DNA from 2 places in the Marinobacterium sp. xm-m-383 genome. Region 1 is predicted to be linked to the other one. Evidence: predicted binding sites of a transcription regulator. Region 1 holds the regulator's gene; the other holds the start of a gene.
The links. The regulator LexA, encoded in region 1, represses DNA repair genes until DNA is damaged. The targets are predictions, from matches to a motif close to TACTGTNTANNTANACAGTA.
Positions count from the first base shown of each region.

Region 2: ruvC (crossover junction endodeoxyribonuclease RuvC) is a predicted target of LexA. The motif match lies at 2,552-2,571, and genes of this name have one in related genera.

Region 1 is NZ_WBYT01000001.1:273,270-280,564, forward strand. It holds gene topA (type I DNA topoisomerase) at 1-1,888, shown strand, start outside; gene XMM383_RS01335 (DUF6586 family protein) at 1,888-2,397, shown strand; gene XMM383_RS01340 (thioesterase family protein) at 2,400-2,867, opposite strand; gene XMM383_RS01345 (SulA-like leucine-rich domain-containing protein) at 2,997-3,401, opposite strand; gene lexA (transcriptional repressor LexA) at 3,413-4,024, opposite strand; gene dinG (ATP-dependent DNA helicase DinG) at 4,176-6,293, shown strand; partial or broken gene XMM383_RS01360 (DEAD/DEAH box helicase) at 6,318-7,295, shown strand, end outside.
Region 2 is NZ_WBYT01000001.1:690,813-698,107, reverse strand. It holds gene XMM383_RS03340 (HIT domain-containing protein) at 1-256, shown strand, start outside; gene aspS (aspartate--tRNA ligase) at 495-2,258, shown strand; gene ruvC (crossover junction endodeoxyribonuclease RuvC) at 2,600-3,118, shown strand; gene ruvA (Holliday junction branch migration protein RuvA) at 3,164-3,796, shown strand; gene ruvB (Holliday junction branch migration DNA helicase RuvB) at 3,798-4,811, shown strand; gene ybgC (tol-pal system-associated acyl-CoA thioesterase) at 4,818-5,234, shown strand; gene tolQ (protein TolQ) at 5,247-5,924, shown strand; gene tolR (protein TolR) at 5,934-6,350, shown strand; gene tolA (cell envelope integrity protein TolA) at 6,355-7,295, shown strand, end outside.

The DNA.
Region 1 (7,295 bases):
ACAGGCCGGTGCGGCATTTAAACCGACCAATGAAGATCAGGCGATGGCTGCTGTCAAAGCGCTGCAAAGTGCCTCTTATGAGGTCGTTAATCGTGAAGATCGTCCAACCAGCAGCAAGCCCTCTGCACCCTTTATTACCTCTACCTTGCAGCAGGCCGCCAGCACCCGTTTAGGTTTCGGTGTTAAGAAGACCATGATGCTCGCTCAGCGTCTCTATGAAGCGGGTTACATTACCTACATGCGTACCGACTCGACTAACTTAAGTAACGAGGCGGTTGAAGCGGCACGAGAGTTTATTGGTTCTCAGTTTGGTGGTGAATACTTGCCACCTCAGCCGATTCGCTACAGCTCTAAAGAGGGCGCACAAGAGGCGCACGAGGCGATCCGTCCATCGGATGTCAATGTTACCTCTGACACATTGAATGGTGTCGATGCCGACGCTGTTCGTCTGTACGACCTGATTCGTAACCAATTCCTAGCCTGTCAAATGACACCCGCTCGTTACCTAAGTACCCGTGTCACAGTGAAAGCGGGTGCCTATGAGCTGACCACTAAAGGTCGTGTCTTGCAGTTCGACGGTTACACCCGTGTGATGAACTTCCGCGGTAAATCGGATGAAGATCAGATCCTACCTGACATGCAGGTGGGTGAATCACTAACACTTAAAGCCTTGGACCCTAGCCAGCACTTTACGAAACCGGCACCGCGCTACACAGAAGCGAGTTTGGTTAAAGAGCTTGAGAAGCGCGGTATTGGTCGTCCATCCACCTACGCAGCGATTATCTCGACAATTCAAGATCGTGGTTACGTCGAAGTTCAAAACCGTCGCTTCTATGCACAAAAAATGGGCGATATCGTTACGGATCGTCTGGCTGAAAGTTTCCCAGACCTTATGGACTTCAGCTTTACCGCGCGTATGGAAGAGAAGCTGGATGATGTGGCAGATGGTGACATCAACTGGAAGGATCTTCTTAACAACTTCTACACACAGTTCGAAGGCGAACTGGAAGCGGCTCAATCAGCGGATGGTGGCATGCGTGCCAATGATCCAACCGAGACCGATATCAGCTGTCCAGCATGTCAGCGCCCAATGATGATTCGTACGGCAACGACGGGCGTCTTCTTGGGTTGCTCTGGTTATGCTTTGCCACCTAAAGAGCGTTGTAAAACGACCATCAACCTGATTCCTGGTGATGAGGTTGTCGCAGTGGATGCAGACGATGAGGCAGAGTCACGTCTGCTTCTAGAGAAGCACCGTTGTGGTAAATGTGGCTCCTCTATGGACTCCTACTTGATCGATGAGAAGCGCAAGTTACACATCTGTGGTAACAACCCAGATTGTGACGGCTTTGAGGTCGAAGAGGGTAACTACCGTATCAAGGGCTATGAAGGCCCTGTAGTCGAGTGTGATAAGTGTAGCGCTGAGATGCACCTTAAAACGGGCCGTTTCGGTAAGTTCTTTGGTTGTACCAACTCAGAGTGTAAAAACACACGTAAGCTGCTCAAGAATGGTGAAGTGGCTCCGCCTAAGATGGATCCAGTTCCGATGCCGGAGCTTAAGTGTCAGAAGGTTGACGATACCTACATCCTGCGTGATGGAGCCAGTGGTCTATTCCTGGCAGCAAGCCAATTCCCACGTAATCGTGAGACCCGTGCACCTCTGGTCAAAGAGTTGATTCCACATAAAAATGCGATTGACCCTAAATATCACTTCTTAATGGAAGGACCTCAGCAAGATGAGCAGGGTAACCCCGCTCAAATACGTTACAGCCGCAAAACCAAAGAGCAGTACCTTATGACGGAAGTTGACGGTAAGGCGACTGGTTGGAGAGCTTACTTCACCAATGGTATGTGGCAAATTGAAGCAGCCAAAGCTAAGAAGCGTTAATGGCTGACCTATACTCCCAGCGTGTGAATCAGACACTCGCGTTTGCACAATACGCGCTGGTGGGTATCAACACTGAGTTGACCGGTGAATCGACCAATCGTATGAAGCTTCGTGGCCTGCAAGAGGCTGCGCTGTTTCATTTAGACAGCGCCTTTAAAGCCTATCTTAATGAGTTGGCTGAACGTGAGCGTGTCCTGCTGACCCAGGCAACACCCTTTGAATTAAGCAAAGCTTTTCAGCAACAGGGAGTCCATTCCAGTGAGTTGGATGAGATGGAGCTGCTCTGTCAGGATTCCGGAAGTTGGTTGTCTAAGTTGATCAGTGCCATCAAAGCTATTCATAAACCCCTACCTCCCTTGCAAGAGAGCGCTAGCCAATCTGACATAGCAATTATAGATTTGGCCAAAGAACAAAGCCTTGAGGAGCAACTGGAGACTCAGTTGCAGGGATGGTTTGAGCAGTTGCGAGCGATGATCCTAAGACATCGCTCTAACGCGCAAGAGTGGTAAACTCAGTTCATTCCTTTTGTTTCAACACCCTTCACAAAGAGATGATCATTCAGATAGTGTCTTGTCGCATCCGCAAGTGGGGCTGATTTGCGACTGCTCACATCCATCTGAACAATGGTCGTCTCTGCCGTCGCGACACAGACGTCATCTTGGAACAGCACCTGGTAGAGCCCAAATGAGCTGGTACCCACCCGAGTTACACCGGTGCCAATATCCAGACGTCCTGGCCAGGTGATCTCACCTAGAAAGTTCAAATGCAGACTGGCAATGACAAATTCGCAATTGTCATTGGCCAGTGGGTCTTTTGGATCGTAGAGAAATTCGACACGGCCTGTCTCTAGGTAGGTACTGAATGCGGCATTGTTCACGTGGCCCTGACGATCGGTATCGGCATAACGGATCTTATCAAATGTTTGGATAGGGAAGTCGGTTAACTGATACGGCTGCTGATTTGGCTTGTGCGATCCCACACTATTCTCCTTGTAAGTGGTACTCCTCTATTGAGCCTATGATGGTTCAGGGTCTGATTCAAGCTAAATAAAAAAGCCGCTCAAAGAGCGGCTATGGGGGTCTTTGCTACAACGCAGCAAAGGGGGAGGCTAAATTTTTTTACGTAGCAATAGACACTCAGTGTCGCTACAGATCTGAGTGCGTTTCAGTTGGCTGACTAACGCGTCATCGGCAGGGTCATTGTGCCAGCAGATCAGTGTGTGACAGGTTCCCGCTTGCAGTGCGCGCTGAGCAAGTTTGTCTAAACCATGGCGCTTATCACGACGAAGTATCCACACTTTTTTGAGGTCGACACCTGCATCCGCCAGCACCTGCTTAGTCAAAGATTTTGGCGGCTCTAACATAACCAGCCAGCTCTCTTTTTGACTTAATGCGGCAAGCATCGGCAGAAGCATGGTGTTCAGATTTACCTCTGAGGTGTGCTGAACCAGCTCAGTCAAAACCAGTGGTTTAAGACCCGCATCATTCTGTGCAAATTGATTGTACGCAAGCATGGTCATCACCTTTAAAAGTCATTCTGTTGACGAATTACACCAACACCCAAGCCTTCGATGGTTAACTGCTCTTCACGAAGATCAACTTTAATCGGGTCGAACTCTTCGTTCTCTGCAATTAGATAAACCATGTGACCATCGCGATGGAAGCGTTTTACTGTGACATCTTCACCGACACGAGCAACGACTATCTGACCCTCACGTGCTTCACGTGTTTGGTGAACTGCTAAGAGATCACCATCCATAATGCCGATGTCTTTCATACTCATGCCGCGTACACGGAGTAGGTAGTCTGCTCTTGGGCGAAAGAAGTCTGAACTGATGGTGCAGTAATCATCGATGTGTTGTTCAGCGAGGATGGGTTCACCTGCGGCAACTTGACCGATGATCGCAAGGCCCTCTTGCTCCTCCTCTTCACCGACGATACGGATACCGCGAGAGGTGCCAGGAATCATCTCAATGGCCCCTTTACGTGCTAAGGCCTTTAGGTGCTCCTCTGCTGCATTGGCAGATTTGAACCCTAGATCACGTGCGATATCGACGCGTGTAGGTGGAAATCCTGTTTCATCAATATGGCGACGGATGCAATCCAGCACCTCTTCTTGACGATTTGTAAGCTTCATAAACGCCCCCTATGACAGTACTGATTGGAATTTAAATGACTGTCTGTTTATTCAGTATTTGTATTTTTATACAGTATTTTAAATGTCGTCAAGTTTTTTCTGTTTGTATATCCAGTATTTTTGTATGATGGCCAACTAATTCGGAGGCGATGTGCTTAACAAAGAGACCCAAACCACCATACAGACAGCTTATCGCGCATTCCTAAATGCTCGCGATTTAAAGGCTCGTTATGCACAAAAGCATATGATTGCAGCGGTCGCACGGCAGTTGGGCGGTATCTTGTCGGACGATGCGGGTCAGCGTCTGGGTGAAAATCATCTGGTCGCCGTAGAGGCTGGAACGGGCACCGGTAAAACCATTGCTTACCTGCTGGCCGCACTTCCAATAGCGCAGGCTAAAGGTAAAACGCTGATCATTTCGACCGCTACCGTTGCGCTTCAGGAGCAGCTTTTATTAAAAGATCTTCCTGAGTTGGCTGAGCACGCCGGTATTGAATTTAAGTACGAAATTGCTAAAGGGCGTCGGCGCTACCTCTGTGTTAGCCGATTAGAGTCTCTTCTTAGTAATCAGCAGGATCTTTCACAGTCAGCCCTGTTTGAAGATGAGTTGGCCCAAGTTTTGGGGCCTGAACAGATCAAAGAGTACAGCGGCCTGTTGGATGAGTTTGCCAGTGGTCGTTGGAAGGGTGATCGTGATGAGCTAGAGCGCAACCTGGATGATGAGACCTGGATGCCGCTTACCTCAGACCATATGCAGTGTACTAATCGTCGCTGTGCGCATTTCAACGCCTGTCCGTTTTATCGTGCTAGGGCCGATATTGAGACAACCGATCTCTTGGTGGTCAACCACGATCTTGTACTGGCTGACTTGGCGTTAGGCGGTGGTGCGATTCTTCCTGAACCGGCCGAATCAATCTACATATTTGATGAGGCGCATCATCTGGGTGATAAGGCGACTAACCACTTCGCGCTCTCTATGCGAGTTAAAGCGAGTGAAAAGGCCTTCAAAACCCTGGAGCGTCAGTTAAAAGGGCTGTTGGATGAAGCGGATTCTGCATTGGTTTTGCAAGATCCAATCAGTCGTATTCAATCCAGTCTCAATGTGGTTCAGGGGCATTTGCAGCGTCTGGACGATCTAGTCTCTGAACAGTTTTTGCCACTCCCGGTGGATGAGCGCAGGTTGCGCTACCCGCAAGGCAGGGTACCCGACAGTTTGGCTAGCCTGACACGTGAATTGGCTCAGTTTTTATCACAGGTTGATCCTCAGTTAGAGAAGATTATTAATGCCCTTAAAGGGGCGATGGAAGATGAAGAGTCTGCACTCGATAAGGGTGTAGGGGAGCGCTGGTTGCCACCGCTAAGTACCCAGTTTAGCCGTGTCCAGAAGATGATGTGGCTGTGTAGAAGTTTTTCGCAAGATATTGAAAATGAAGAGGATAAAGTTGCAAGATGGTTGGTTCGTCATGAATCTGAAGCGGGTCGCGATATTGAGCTTCACAGTGCCCCTGTCTCCGCTCAAAACCATCTTCAAGATCTGCTCTGGGATCAGTGTTACGGTGCGGTTTTAACCTCAGCAACGCTAACGGCCCTTGGGCGGTTTGATTCCCTCTTTACTCAATTGGGTCTCCCTTTGGATACGCCAGCACTGCGAATGCCTAGTCCTTTTGACTACGCCAATAAGGCCGTTTTGCATGTCCCGAAAATGAAGTTCGATCCTTCAAAAGCGGATCTTCATACCGAAGAGGTTGCTGATTGGCTTAACCGAGAGTTACCCAATTTAACCTCTGTATTGGTTCTGTTTACCTCTTGGCGCCAAATGCGTCGAGTCGAAGAGTTAATGGATACCAAACTGCTGTCGCGTTTAACGGTTCAAGGTGAACTCAGTAAGCAAGCGATGCTGATAGAGCACAAAGCGAGAATCGACCGTGACGAACCCAGTGTTATTTTTGGTTTGGCGTCGTTTGCAGAGGGTGTAGATCTACCCGGTCACTACCTAAAAGATGTTATCATTACCAAGTTGCCTTTTAGTGTTCCAGATGATCCTGTGGATGCGACCTTGGCTGAGTGGATAGAAGCCCGCGGTGGTAACCCTTTCATGGAGATAAGTGTACCCGCAGCCTCTATCAAACTAACTCAAGCGGCAGGCAGATTACTGCGTACGGAGAATGATTCCGGTCGTGTTGTTTTACTTGATAGGCGTGTCGTGACACGTCGTTATGGACAGCAGTTGATCGATGCGCTTCCTCCTTTTGCGCGCCATTTTGAATGATCTATTGATTGAGAGATCCCGATTTTGACTACAGATACCAACCCTGAACAGCAACAAGGTAATCAAGATTCAAATGAAAAGCGGCGTCGCACCCAGCGTCGTCGTCCCCGCAAAAGCCGTGACGACAAACCTCGTCGCTCGCAAGAGTGGAGTCTTGATCAGTTTGTTGTAGAGCCTCAAGAGGGTAAGGATCGTTTCCACGATTTCTATCTGCCAGACTCATTGATGCGTGGTATTCATGAGCTTGGCTTTGAGTACGCAACACCGATTCAAGCGGCAACGATTAAGCCGGCACTTCAAGGCCGTGACATCATTGGTAAGGCTCAGACCGGTACCGGTAAAACTGCAGCTTTTCTAATCGGGATCATTACCGATCTTCTCGACTTCAAGTTGGATGTTGAACCGCGCAAGGGTGAACCCCGTGCATTGATCATTGCACCGACACGAGAGTTGGCTCTGCAGATTGCAGCCGATGCAGAAGGCCTATGTAAATACACTGGTTTAAGTATCGTCTCGCTGGTAGGTGGCATGGATTATGACGTGCAGCGTGCAGCACTCGCCAAAGCGCCTGTCGATATTTTGGTCGCGACACCGGGTCGCTTGATCGACTTCGTCAGAAATCAGGATATCGATCTCTACAACGTAGAGGTGTTGGTGCTGGATGAGGCTGATCGTATGTTGAGCATGGGCTTCATTCCCGATGTGCGTACCATCATTCGTTCAACACCGCGTAAGGGCGCTGAGCGTCAAACACTGCTCTACAGTGCAACCTTCACCGATGAGATTATGCGTTTAGCGGCGCAGTGGACGCGTGATCCGGTCACGATTGAGATCGAATCAGAGCATCAAACTACGGATAACGTTTCTCAAACGGTATTTCTTGTCTCAAGTGATGAGAAGTACAACTTGCTGCGTAACTACTTACGTATCAATGGCGTCGAGAAAGCGATCGTATTCTGTAACCGTCGTCATGAGACGCGTAAGTTGGCAGAGCGTCTAGAG
Region 2 (7,295 bases), 420 kb from region 1:
GCTGCTGGAGACCAGTGCACTGGCTCAAGCGTTATCCGATATCTTCGCGGCCAAAAAGATGAATGTTGCGAATCTAGGTAACATGGTTTCCCAATTGCATATACATGTTATCGCCCGGTTAGAGAGTGATCCTGCTTGGCCAGGACCAGTCTGGGGGAAAGTGCCAGCACAGCCTTACAGCTCAGATGAGCTAGCCTCTGTCAAAGAGCGTTTGGATGCCTTGTTAACCGGTGAAGTTGAGTTTAGAGCGGTATAATCAGCGTTTGACAGGTTGAAAACCAGTTACCGCTCTTCGTAGATAGTTTGACGTCCCAAAGGTGACAGGCCTTAAGCCTGTCACCCGCTCTAGAATCCACAAGATACTCTTTGAAATACCAAAAATTGCCCTGTAATAGCCTGTTAATTCAGGTATAATTCTCGCCTTTCGGCCATAGGCCTAACCATTTTAGTTAATACTCGTTTCAGCGGGTTTTAGTAGATAGGACAGCAGAGTTATGCGCAGCCACTATTGCGGCGATCTTCGTGAAGAACATATTGGACAAGAAATTACCCTGGCAGGTTGGGTGCACCGTCGTCGTGACCACGGTGGCGTAATCTTCCTAGATCTTCGTGATCGTGAGGGTTTGACACAGGTTGTGTTTGATCCAGATCGCGAAGAGAGTTTCGCGTTGGCGGATAGCTGCCGTAACGAGTTCGTAGTTGAGGTTAAAGGCCTTGTTCGTGCTCGGCCAGAGGGTACTACCAACCCGGATATGCCAACGGGTGCTATCGAGGTGCTGGGTAAAGAGCTGATCATCCTGAACAAGGCTGAAACTCCTCCTTTTCAGTTGGATGAGCACCAGCAAGTGGGTGAAGATGTTCGTCTTCGTCACCGCTACGTCGATCTCCGCCGTCCAGAGATTCAAGAGAAGCTTCGTTTCCGCTCTAAAGTGACTCACCAGGTTCGTGCTTACCTTGAAGATCAAGGTTTCCTAGATATCGAAACGCCGATCCTGACTCGTGCCACCCCAGAGGGTGCTCGTGACTACCTAGTTCCAAGCCGTACTCATGAAGGTAGCTTCTTTGCACTGCCTCAGTCACCACAGCTATTTAAACAGCTCCTTATGGTCTCTGGCTTTGATCGCTACTACCAAATTGCTAAGTGTTTCCGTGACGAAGATTTGCGTGCGGATCGTCAGCCAGAGTTCACTCAGATCGATATCGAGACCTCGTTCCTTGATGAACACGAGGTGATGGCAATCACTGAAAACATGATCCGTGGGCTGTTCAAAGATCAATTGAACATCGATCTAGGCGAGTTCCCGCACATGCCATACTCTGAGGCGATGCAGCGTTTTGGTTCTGATAAGCCAGATCTGCGCATTCCTATGGAGCTGGTTGATGTTGCAGATCTGGTCGCAAGTGTCGACTTTAAAGTGTTTGCTGGCCCAGCAACGGATCCAAAAGGTCGCGTCGCGGCTCTTAAAGTACCGGGCGGTTCTGAGCTGACTCGTAAGCAGATTGATGAGTACACTAAGTATGTATCAATCTACGGTGCGAAAGGTTTGGCGTGGATCAAAGTGAATGATCTAGCGGCTGGCGCTGAAGGCCTTCAGTCTCCAATCGTTAAGTTCTTGGGTGCAGAGATTGCGCTGCAGATTATGGAGCGCCTTGAAGCGAAAGATGGTGATCTTGTCTTCTTCGGTGCGGATAAAGCCAACATCGTTAACGAAGCCTTGGGTGCGCTGCGTATCAAAGTGGGTGAAGACCTTAACATGCTTGAGCGTGAGTGGGCGCCACTATGGGTTGTCGACTTCCCAATGTTCGAAGAGAACTCCGATGGCAGCATGACAGCGCTTCACCACCCATTCACAGCACCGAGCTGTTCACCAGAAGAGTTGATTGCTCAGCCTGAAGGTCAGCTGTCACGTGCCTACGACATGGTTCTTAACGGTTGTGAGCTTGGTGGTGGTTCGGTTCGTATCCACGATCAAGAGATGCAGAAAGCGGTCTTCAAAGTACTGGGTATCAGTGATGAAGAGGCGGACGAGAAGTTTGGATTCCTATTGAACGCGCTTAAGTTTGGTGCGCCACCACACGCGGGTCTGGCATTTGGTCTTGACCGTCTGATTATGCTGATGACGGGTTCTACTTCGATTCGTGAAGTGATCGCCTTCCCTAAAACTCAGTCAGCGGCTTGTCCAATGACTGAAGCACCGGGTGAAGTGAGCGCGGCTCAACTGCGTGACCTAAACATCAAGTTGCGTAAAACACCTTAATCGAGTGTTTGATTAAAAAAAACCGGCAGTAAGCCGGTTTTTTTGTGTCTCTGGAAAATGCTGAAAGACTTACAACTCGCAGATGCGAGTTGATCGCGGTTTTTCGCTGCGCTCAAATTCGCTCCTACAGTCGAGCTACGCAGAGAGATCGTTGCAAAGTCCTACTATAGGAGCGTATTGGCGCCCCGCGCCAAACCGCGATCGATTGGACTTGCTAATCGAATTTAATGCTCCGGTGACTGGCTTTAGCCTGTCAACCGCTGTCTGTTTAAGGTATTGGTCTCAATCACAACTACTGTTAGTATATACAGCATTAAAACAATCTCTACGACAGGCGACCGATGCTGATATTGGGAATCGACCCAGGTTCAAGAATTACCGGATACGGCATCATCAATGCTCAGGGTAATAAGGCTGAGTACGTTGCCAGTGGTTGTATCAAAATCGCAGATGCGACCCTTCCTGATAAGTTAAACCAAGTCTTTAGCGGTGTCTCTGAACTGATTGAGCGCTACCAGCCTCAAGAGTGTGCGATAGAGCAGGTCTTTATGTCTCGTAACGCTGACTCTGCGCTTAAGCTCGGGCAGGCTAGAGGGGCAGCTATCGTAGCGGCCGTCAATCGAGGCGTAGAGGTTCATGAATATGCGGCACGCCTGGTGAAGCAGGCAGTAGCTGGAACTGGCGCTGCGGATAAGGGGCAGGTCCAGATGATGGTGCAACGTATTTTGTCACTTCCGGGGTTGCCACAGATCGATGCGGCTGATGGGTTGGCCATCGCACTTTGTCATGCCTATACCCGTCAAGGCTTAATAGCGACAGCGGGAACTCGTCGTTCAGTAAAAGGGCGATGGAGATTGTAGATGCTTTCGAATAATATCAATGCGTTACTTTATTGAGGTCAGATTGTGATAGGTCGTTTAACAGGTGAATTGGTAGAGAAGTCACCTCCAGAGTTGCTGATAGATGTTTCCGGTGTCGGTTATGAACTGGAAGCGTCCATGAATACCTTCTACAAATTGCCGGATGTCGGCACCTTTGTAACGCTGTATACACACTTCGTTGTGCGTGAAGATGCACAGCTTCTTTATGGATTTGCCGACAAAAACGAACGCACTCTGTTTCGAACCCTGATCAAGGTGAATGGGGTGGGGCCTAAGTTGGCGTTGACCATTCTTTCGGGTATCTCCGTCCAAGAGTTCATTCGAACGGTTCAGCATGAGGACAGTACAGCCCTGGTACGTCTGCCGGGTGTCGGTAAAAAAACCGCTGAGCGTTTAATCATCGAGATGAAGGATAAGCTGGATCGACTTGAGCTACCGACCCGTGTTGAAGCGGAACTGAGTGATTTTGCAATGCCCATCGTGGATGCGAAGCCTACCGTCGATTACAGAGCAGATGCAGAGACGGCACTGGTCGCATTGGGTTATAAACCGCTGCAAGCAACTAAGGCGATTGAAAAAGCGGTCACCGAATTGGGTGAGACGGCCGATACAGAATCGTTGATTCGTCAGGCACTTAAGATGATGGTGGCAAGCTAAGATGCAGATTGAACCTGATCGTTTTATATCGCCGGTTAAGACACCCAATGAAGAGGTGCATGATCGCGCGGTTCGCCCTAAGACACTTCAAGACTATGAAGGTCAGCCGCAAGTTCGAGAGCAGATGGAGATCTTCATCCATGCCGCTCGCAAGCGTAATGAAGCACTGGATCATACTCTGATCTTTGGCCCGCCAGGATTGGGTAAAACCACACTGGCCAATATTATTGCCAATGAGATGGGCAGTGAAATTAAAACCACCTCTGGCCCTGTTTTAGAGAAAGCGGGTGATATTGCAGCTCTTCTGACCAATCTTGAGCCGGGAGATGTGCTCTTCATAGACGAGATTCATCGACTCAGTGCCAGTGTCGAAGAGGTACTCTATCCCGCGATGGAGGACTACCAGCTCGATATCATGATCGGTGAAGGCCCAGCTGCACGATCGATCAAACTGGAACTGCCCCCCTTTACGTTAGTCGGTGCTACGACACGTGCCGGCTTATTGACGTCACCACTGCGTGATCGTTTCGGTATTGTGCAGCGGTTAGAGTTCTATTCGATTGCCGATCTGACCAATATTGTCATGCGAACGGCACGTTTAAGTGGTTCTGAAATCGATGAGGGTGGTGCGCACGAGATTGCACGTCGTTCTCGCGGTACTCCTCGTATTGCCAACCGGCTCCTGCGCCGTGCACGTGACTTCTCTGAAGTGAAAGGGGATGGGCGTATCACCGAAGAGATGGCTGATCTGGCATTGAATATGCTCAATGTCGATCAACATGGTTTTGATCACATGGACCGTCGAATGCTGCTCGCCATGCTAGAAAAGTTTGGTGGTGGTCCTGTTGGTGTGGACAGTCTTGCGGCAGCCATTAGCGAAGAGCGTGACACCATCGAAGACGTTCTCGAGCCCTATTTGATTCAGCAAGGTTTTGTCATGCGCACGCCAAGAGGGCGGGTGCTAACCGACCATGCTTACCGATACTTTGGTGTCGATAAGCCTGAAGGAAACTAGTTTATTATGGCGTTTCAGTGGCCTGTCAGAGTCTACATAGAAGATACCGATTTTGGCGGTATTGTTTACTACGTTAATTATCTAAAATTTATGGAGCGTGCTCGGACGGAGTTGTTGCGTTCGGCGGGTTGGTCGCAGCAGGAACTGTCACAGCAAAATTTAATTTTTGTGGTAGGTTCAGTCGAAGCGCAGTATTTAGCGCCGGCTAAGCTTGATGATTCGTTAATTGTCAGAACGACCGTCAAAAAACCGCAAGGTGCACGCGTTAAATTTCTGCAAGCTGTTGTTAAGGAGGGGTCTGATAGAGTCCTCTGCCAAGCAGAAGTTGAAGTGATATCCGTCACTGGAGCCATGCGTCCGAAACGCTGGCCAAAAGAGTTAATTACATCAATCACCCAAGCGCATCCGGAAGCTTGGGATTAACAGGAGTTGAGTGTGGAAGATCAGCTGTCGATTTGGAGCCTCGTATTTGGTGCGAGTTTCGTCGTCCAGTTAGTTATGTTGTCGCTATTGGCGGCTTCGTTTTTATCTTGGGTTGTTATCTTTCAACGTCGCCGCGTCATTAGCGGTGCACAAAAAGCGTTTAAAGCATTTGAAGAGCGTTTTTGGTCGGGTGCCGATTTAGGTCAGCTTTACCGAGAAGCCAATGCTGAACCTAATTCAGAGAGCGGAGCTGAAAATATTTTCCGTGCCGGACTCAAAGAGTTTACACGCCTGACACAGCAGTCAAATGCTGATCCGGATATGGTGATGAACGGTGTACAGCGAGCCATGCGTGTCGCAATGGCTCGTGAAGAGGAGAAGCTCGAAGCGCACCTTCCTTTCCTTGCAACGGTGGGTTCTACCAGCCCCTATGTCGGTCTGTTTGGAACTGTGTGGGGTATCATGAATGCGTTTCGTGGTCTGGCTAACGTTCAGCAAGCGACGCTTGCCTCGGTTGCTCCAGGTATTTCAGAGGCCTTGGTCGCGACGGCTATAGGTCTGTTTGCGGCGATTCCTGCAGTGGTGGCCTACAACCGTTACTCAGCATCGGTGGATTCTTTGTTGAACAGTTACGAAACCTTTGCCGATGAGTTCTCTAGTATTCTCTACCGTCGCGTTCATGCTCGTTAAGGGTAAAAGATGATTAGGCGTCAGCGCGCAAAGCGCAAATTGAATGCAGAGATTAACGTCGTTCCCTATATCGATGTGACCTTGGTTCTGCTGATTATCTTTATGGTGACAGCCCCAATGTTGACTCAAGGCGTTGATGTGGAACTTCCGAAAGCCTCCTCTGAGCCTGTAGAGACTCAAGATGAAGAGCCTTTGATCGTGACGGTCGATGCAGAAGGGCTCTACTACATCAATTTGGGTGAAGATGAGACGGTTCCGAAAAGCGCCGAACAGATAGCGGGTCAGATCAGGCAGATACTCTCGGTTAACCCAGGAAAAATGATGTTGGTTCGAGGTGATCGCCAAGCGAGCTATGATCAGGTGGTTCAGTTAATGGTGCTATTACAGGGTGCTGGAGCTGAACGAGTCGGTTTGGTGACGGAGTAGATCTTTGTTCGATCGTAGTTATCTTCTGCCAACCCTTTTTGCTGCACTGGTTCATGCACTGGTGTTGGTGGTTATTTCAGGGGTTTGGATCGGTCAAGAGGTGGATCGTAAAGCGCAGCCGCGACATATCGAGGCTCGAATGGTCGATCTTTCGGCTCTGGCTGAAAAGAAAGCCGCTGAAGAGAAATTGATGAAAGATAAAGCGGCTGCAGAGGCTGCGAAGAAAAAAGCCGCGGAACGAGCCAAGAAAGCCAAAGCCGATGAGGCTAAGCGCAAGAAAGCAGCGGACGCTAAACGTAAAGCGGATGCTAAAAAAGCCGCTGATAAGAAAAAAGCCGATGAAGCTAAGCGCAAAAAAGCGGCTGAAGAGAAAAAGAGAGCAGAGGCTGAACGTAAAGCGGCAGAGCGTAAAAAAGCTGAAGCGGCTAAGAAAAAAGCCGATGCAGAGGCTAAAAAAGCCAAATTAAAAGCCGCAGAAGAGGCTAAGAAAAAGGCGGAAGCTAAGAAGCGTCAAGCGGAAGAGGCTAAACGCAAAGCAGCCCAAGAGGCTAAACGAAAAGCTGATGCAGAACGTAAGGCACGAGAGCAAGCCGAAGCAAAACGTCGCGAAGAGCTGGCAAGGCAGCGTGCCGCAGCAGCTGAAAGAGCAGCACAAACGGTCGCAGATGTAGGTGCCTACATTCGAACGCTAACAGAAGATAACTGGCGTCTGCCCTCTACAGCTCGTAACGGGATGACAGCGACCGTACGGATTCACTTCTTCCCATCGGGTGAGGTGGATCTGGCTGAGATTATTAAAAGCAGTGGTGACATGGCTTACGATCGATCAGTACTACAGGCGATTGAGCGTGTAGGGCAGTATGAGTTGATTGCAAGCGTCGATCCGATTACGTTTGAGCGTAATTTGCGTAGAGTGTTAATTGAATTTAGACCTGAGGGATTGAG